2 regions of the Paenibacillus sp. FSL H7-0756 genome follow, and region 2 is predicted to be linked to the other one. Evidence: a T-box and tRNA genes for the amino acid it is inferred to sense, from the RefSeq annotation. Region 2 holds a T-box; the other holds one or more tRNA genes.
The links. A T-box is a leader RNA that pairs with one kind of tRNA and senses whether it is charged. The one in region 2 lies ahead of pheS (phenylalanine--tRNA ligase subunit alpha), so its partner is inferred to be a tRNA-Phe.

Region 1: it encodes a tRNA-Phe, which carries the amino acid that the T-box ahead of pheS (phenylalanine--tRNA ligase subunit alpha) is inferred to sense. The anticodon was not compared.

Annotation. Positions count from the first base shown of each region.
Region 1 is NZ_JBBOVT010000001.1:672,838-676,237, reverse strand. Features, by position in the region: rRNA gene NST04_RS02930 (23S ribosomal RNA) at 1-1,320, shown strand, start outside; tRNA gene NST04_RS02925 (tRNA-Ser) at 1,402-1,493, shown strand; tRNA gene NST04_RS02920 (tRNA-Met) at 1,518-1,594, shown strand; tRNA gene NST04_RS02915 (tRNA-Val) at 1,604-1,679, shown strand; tRNA gene NST04_RS02910 (tRNA-Thr) at 1,715-1,790, shown strand; tRNA gene NST04_RS02905 (tRNA-Asp) at 1,808-1,885, shown strand; tRNA gene NST04_RS02900 (tRNA-Phe) at 1,912-1,987, shown strand; tRNA gene NST04_RS02895 (tRNA-Tyr) at 1,993-2,075, shown strand; tRNA gene NST04_RS02890 (tRNA-Lys) at 2,087-2,159, shown strand; gene NST04_RS02885 (PucR family transcriptional regulator) at 2,337-3,400, shown strand, end outside.
Region 2 is NZ_JBBOVT010000003.1:1,262,537-1,265,936, reverse strand. Features, by position in the region: gene pheT (phenylalanine--tRNA ligase subunit beta) at 1-86, opposite strand, end outside; gene pheS (phenylalanine--tRNA ligase subunit alpha) at 544-1,578, opposite strand; T-box leader at 1,638-1,926, opposite strand; gene NST04_RS31485 (hypothetical protein) at 2,146-3,400, shown strand, end outside.

The sequences.
Region 1 (3,400 bases), on a different contig from region 2:
CTCACACTGCCAAGAAAAGCCTCTAGTCAGGAGAAGGTGCCCGTACCGCAAACCGACACAGGTAGGCGAGAAGAGAATTCTAAGGCGCGCGGAAGAACTCTCGTTAAGGAACTCGGCAAAATGACCCCGTAACTTCGGGAGAAGGGGTGCCTCGGTAGGGTGAATAGCCCGAGGGGGCCGCAGTGAAAAGGCCCAAGCGACTGTTTAGCAAAAACACAGGTCTGTGCGAAGCCGTAAGGCGAAGTATACGGGCTGACGCCTGCCCGGTGCTGGAAGGTTAAGGGGAGCGGTTAGGAGCAATCCGAAGCTGTGAACCGAAGCCCCAGTAAACGGCGGCCGTAACTATAACGGTCCTAAGGTAGCGAAATTCCTTGTCAGGTAAATTCTGACCCGCACGAATGGCGTAACGACTTGGGCGCTGTCTCAACGAGAGATCCGGTGAAATTTTAATACCTGTGAAGATGCAGGTTACCCGCGACAAGACGGAAAGACCCCATGGAGCTTTACTGCAGCTTGATATTGAATTTGGGTACGATCTGTACAGGATAGGTGGGAGCCGTGGAGGCAGGAGCGCAAGCTTCTGCGGAGGCGCCGTTGGGATACCACCCTGATCGTATCTAGGTTCTAACCTAGTGCCCTTATCGGGTACGGGGACCGTGTCAGGCGGGCAGTTTGACTGGGGCGGTCGCCTCCTAAAGAGTAACGGAGGCGTTCAAAGGTTCCCTCAGAATGGTTGGAAATCATTCGCAGAGTGCAAAGGCATAAGGGAGCTTGACTGCGAGACCTACAAGTCGAGCAGGGACGAAAGTCGGACTTAGTGATCCGGTGGTACCGCATGGAAGGGCCATCGCTCAACGGATAAAAGCTACCCTGGGGATAACAGGCTTATCTCCCCCAAGAGTCCACATCGACGGGGAGGTTTGGCACCTCGATGTCGGCTCATCGCATCCTGGGGCTGAAGTAGGTCCCAAGGGTTGGGCTGTTCGCCCATTAAAGCGGTACGCGAGCTGGGTTCAGAACGTCGTGAGACAGTTCGGTCCCTATCTGTCGTGGGCGCAGGAAATTTGAGAGGAGCTGTCCTTAGTACGAGAGGACCGGGATGGACGTACCGCTGGTGCATCAGTTGTTCCGCCAGGAGCATGGCTGAGTAGCTACGTACGGACGGGATAAGCGCTGAAAGCATCTAAGCGTGAAGCCCCCCTCAAGATGAGATTTCCCAATTAGTAAGACCCCTTGAAGACGACGAGGTAGATAGGTTGGAGGTGGAAGTGCAGCAATGCATGGAGCTGACCAATACTAATCGGTCGAGGGCTTATCCAAATTTCTATCACGCAGATTCGTTTCGGATTCAGTTTTCAGGAATTAATTTCCTGTGCGGATTTACATGGCTACCATTAATTTGGAGAGATACCCAAGTGGCTATAAGGGGACCCTCTGCTAAGGGGTTAGACTGCGTAAGCGGTGCGAGGGTTCGAATCCCTCTCTCTCCGCCATTATAAATCCAATACTTGTAGTGTGGCGGCGTAGCTCAGCTGGCTAGAGCGTACGGTTCATACCCGTGAGGTCGGGGGTTCGATCCCCTCTGCCGCTACCATACATACCCGGAGGCTTAGCTCAGCTGGGAGAGCATCTGCCTTACAAGCAGAGGGTCGGGGGTTCGAACCCCTCAGCCTCCACCATTTTTATTTTTTGAAGATCTAATACCTTACACCGTGCCGGTGTAGCTCAACTGGTAGAGCAACTGACTTGTAATCAGTAGGTTGGGGGTTCAAGTCCTCTCGCCGGCACCATTTTTACAACTAATTGTGGAACCGTGGTGTAGTTGGCCTAACATGCCTGCCTGTCACGCAGGAGATCGCGGGTTCGAATCCCGTCGGTTCCGCCATTTTTTTGTTTTTAGGCTTTTTTCATGGCTCGGTAGCTCAGTCGGTAGAGCAAAGGACTGAAAATCCTTGTGTCGGGGGTTCGATTCCCTCCCGCGCCACCATACATGGAGGCTTAGCGAAGTGGCCAAACGCATCAGACTGTAAATCTGCTCACGTACGTGTTCGGTGGTTCGAATCCATCAGCCTCCATCCCTTTTTAGGAGCCATTAGCTCAGTTGGTAGAGCACCTGACTTTTAATCAGGGTGTCGAAGGTTCGAGTCCTTCATGGCTCATCTTAAGCCAAACGGTCATCACTTTAGGGTGGTGGCTTTTTTTGTATTTTGATATATGATTCAAGCATGCTCATAAGCGCAAATTCCGCATTTTACAGCAAAATATGATAAAATAAGCGAAAAAAGCAAAAGTGGTGGAGAATGGTGATGATGGATAGTGAGGGTTTGCGTCAAAAATTGGAGCAACTCACCGGAAAGAGGACCGGAATCAAACAGCTGGGCAGGCAGCATTCCGCTTCACTTTTTGGCATAGGTACGGACAAGGATCAGGAATTGCCGGTCATTCATGAGGGATATCTGTGGCTTCCCCTCTATGAGAATGATGGCCGTGTTACAGCAGTGTGGGTGGAGACAGAGGGGCTGTCTCCGCTGGAATTGCAGCTGGTGAATTATGCCGGGCGCAATTTTGCGGTAGCACTGAAGGCAACCGGATTCAAGGAAGAAGGAGAGATGGAGGCGAGGCAGCTTAGCGGATGGCTGAACGCTCAACTGGAGCAGGAGAAGGACGATGCGGAGATCCCGGATGAAATCTCACTGAAGGGCCGGCTGTTCGGGGATATGATTCCCTTCATGCTGGTAAGTGAGAATGTCCATAATCCGCAAATGACGTATCGCTCCTTAATGAAGCTGCTGCGCAGTTATTTTGAGAATGATGTATTGCTGGTTCCCCTGCAGGATAAGGAATGGTTAATTTTAGCCCGTAAGGAACTCCTCACAGGCGGAGATGATAAAGAGGATGAGGAAGAGAGTGCTGAGGATTTGCTGTCACAGACTTCTATGGGGTTACATGAACTGATTGCCAGCGAGTGGGTTGGCGTCTTTCATCTCGCGGTCTCTCCTGCCATTATTCCAGTTAAAGGTCTGACAGGAGCTGTGGCCTTGCTGCGGGAGACTATTCTTCTTGGACGCATCTTCCAGGTAGGGGATTATATTCATCTGCCGTGGGAGCTGCACATGGAGCGGCTGGTTAACAGTATTCCGGATGACCGGCGAAGACAGCTGCTGGGCCAGATCGGTGATTACACGGCGGTACTGGCGGATAAGGAAATGCTGCTGACGCTGGAGACTTTCTTTGAAATGGACTGCAATGTTAGTGAAACCGCCAAAAAACTGTACATTCACCGTAACACTCTGCTCTACAGGCTGGACAAAATCAAACAGGAGACAGGGGCTGATGTCCGCAGCTTCGGGGATGCCGCTATTGTGAAGCTTGCCATGTTATTGTATAAAGTGACGAAAAG
Region 2 (3,400 bases):
GCGGTGGTGATTTTGTCCGCCAAGCTATCTGCGGTAACCCCTTCCAGCGATATATAATCGGCCAGCCAGGCGGTTGATACTTTCATAATCGCACACTTCCTTTTTGTTTCAGATGTATTGATCTCCATGGCGGCCTGCGCTTCGCGCACGGAAGCGGATATACAACAAGCCATAGTGCCAACTTCGTCCTAACCCAAATTCCTGTATTCCAGTGTACCTCCAGAGAAGTTTTGGACTTCCGGCCGCTGTTGTCTGCAGATTTCTTGATTTATCCCGTTTTTAACGGTTGAAATCCGCAGACAAAGGCGGTCGCTACTGCTCCTCCAGTTCCAAAATTCCCCTCCGCCACTTTTCCTTCAACTTGAATTTTTTAGTTCAATCTATATAGCAGTAAAAATTCAAACACAAAGGCGGTCGCTACCGCTCCTCCAGTTCCAAAATTTCCCTCCGGCACTTCAATTACAGTCATTCCTAATTAGGACTGCCGTCGTCCCTCCGGCTTATCAGTATCCGGCCCGCGCCCCATACACACCCGCCAAATCCCTAAATCCCCTTGAACTGCTTCACAAAGCCCATATCATTCGTGTAGAAGTAACGGATGTCATCGATGCCGTACTTCAGCATCGCGATCCGCTCAGCGCCCATGCCAAACGCGAAGCCGCTGTAGACCTCAGGGTCGTAGCCGCCCATCCGCAGCACATTCGGGTGCACCATACCGGCGCCGAGAATCTCAAGCCAGCCGCTCTGCTTGCAGAGCCGGCAGCCTTCGCCGCCGCATTTGAAGCAGCTTACATCCACCTCAACGCTAGGCTCGGTGAACGGGAAGAAGCTTGGGCGCAGGCGGATGCCCGCGCTAGGACCGAACATCTCCTTCATGAACTGCTGCAGGGTCCCCTTCAGGTCGCTCATACGGATATTGCGTCCGATCACCAGACCTTCAATCTGATGGAACTGGAAGGAGTGGGTCGCATCGTCGTCGTCACGGCGGAACACCTTGCCCGGACAGATGACCTTGACTGGAGTCTCCCCGTTCATCGCCTGCATGGTGCGGATCTGAACCGGCGAGGTCTGTGTGCGCATCAGAATATCTTCCGTAATATAGAAGGAATCCTGCATATCGCGGGCCGGATGGTTCTTCGGAAGGTTAAGCGCCTCGAAGTTGTAATAATCTGTCTCCACTTCCGGTCCTTCCGCCACCTTGTAGCCCATACCGATGAAAATATCCTCGATCTCCTGAATCACCCGGCTGAGCGGATGAATGCCGCCCTGCGGCATGCCGCGGCCCGGCAGGGTTACATCGACCTTCTCCGCATTCAGGCGGTTCTCCGTCTCCTGCTGCTGGAACAGCTCCTGCTTGGCGCCGATCACCTCTTCAATGGCGCTGCGCACCAGATTGGCCACCTGGCCGATCACCGGACGCTCCTCCGCGCTTAGTCCGCCCATACCGCGCAGAACCTCTGTCAGCTCGCCTTTTTTGCCAAGGTATTTGACGCGCAGATCATTCAGAATCTGCGGATCGGACACCGCCTGCAGCTTCGTCAGTGCCTCGGCCTTCAGTGCTTCCAATTTGTCTTTCATGGCTTGTACTGCCCCCTCAAATCTCATATTGTTCAACAAAAAAAGGCCTTTCCTCCCGGTAAAGGGACGAAAAGACCGTGGTACCACCCTTGTTAGACGGCCGTACGCTTCCCTTAAGAGCAATATTCCCTCTTTCGGTACGGCAAAGACCTGTCTCACTTTATACAGAAATAACGGTCTGCGGCCGGTCCCCCCTACTAGCACTCTTCAAGGAAGCCTTGATGTACATTCAGGGAACTGCTCCGGAGTGAACTTCGGCAGCTCTGCTCTCTTAGAAACGCTCTCAATCTGCGGCGCTTCCTCCCTGTAAGCCAGGCACTGCGTACTCTTCTCCATCATTGCATGTATGCGGATTATATCCTCTGCACTTCGATCCTCCGCTTGGGAAGATATGCCCATCTATTATATGCAAAAACAGCCCGTTTGACAAGCTGCGCTAATTCCGCTTATTTTTTATCTTCTTTTAAGCTTCCTTTAAGCTTCAGCGCGGTTTGAAGGCTTTTTTTCAGCGGGCATTCAGTCAATGCTGATATTTTGCCTTATGAGATCATTCAAGGAGGAAATTACATGCCTACACGAAAAAAAGCATTTGTTCTGCTGCTGCTCAGCACATTTGCCGCAATTCAAACCGCAGGAAGCCCGGGAACCACGGCCTATGCTGCTTCATCCGGTTCTACGGCTGCCACAGCAGCAAGCCCGGTCACGGAAGTCTCCACTCTTAACAGTCTAAGTGCGCTCAAGCTCGCTACCACGCTTCAGGTGAAGCTGAGCCATGTAGGGATTCAGAGCCAAACCGGCGGTAATATTCTCACCTACACGCTTACCTACACCAATACTGCCGGCAGCAGCGTCAATCTGGCGGACTATTTCTCCAAAATAGTAACGGCGGGCGGCAGCGTCATCAAGGGAATACCGGTCAGCGCAGACAGTACAGTCAAGAAAATCCCCGCAAAGCAAAGCACCAGCCTTACATACTATGCGAATATTGGAACTGCCGCCTCCGTCAAAGGACTTAAAATCAACATCTACGGCTGGAATTTCAGCGCCGCTAATTATGAACAGCGTATAGGCACGTTCACGGTCCCAGCCAATTATTCTCTGTCCTCGCTTACAGGAGAGACCCGGAAGGTTGAACTCGGCGGCCTTACAGCCGGCACCAAAGCCGAATCCGTGCAAATCTACAAATATAACGGCAAAGTCTATGCTAAGGTCGGGCTTAGCTTAACCAATCTGGGTACCAAAGTGCTTACAGATCCGGGCTATAGCTTGTACCTGAAATCCTCGGGCGGCTCTGTCTTCACACTTACACTGGATGACAGCAGCTCCGAATTCAAGCTTCAGCCTCAGGAGAAGAAGACGCTCTATTATATGACCGAGATCCCCTCCTACATGAATCTCAGCAAGCTAACGCTACAGATCGCTAAGCTGGATGAAGGACTCAAGCTGTACCTGCCTGTCTCTTCCTACGCGCTTCCGGCTGCGGTAACCGCCGATTTCACTGTAGCGGCGGGCTATACCAAAAAGGTCTCCATCGGCAGCAATATCGTGGACATGCAGCTGCTGAAGGCAACTGTGCATGCGGATAACGGGAACGGTGTCTGGAGCTATCAGCTCCGGGTGAAGAATACCGGCAGCACAGCGGTTACTTTGCCTGCTTATGAGCTTAACGTCAATTCGGCGGAAGGCTATAGCTTCCCGGTGACGTCCACAACCTTGAGCAGCCTGACCCTGAAGCCGCTGGAAGACAAGCTGATTGAGCTGAGCGCCAGTGTTCCGCTGGAGCTGGCTCAGAATTCGCTGGAGCTGCGCATGATTGCTCCTG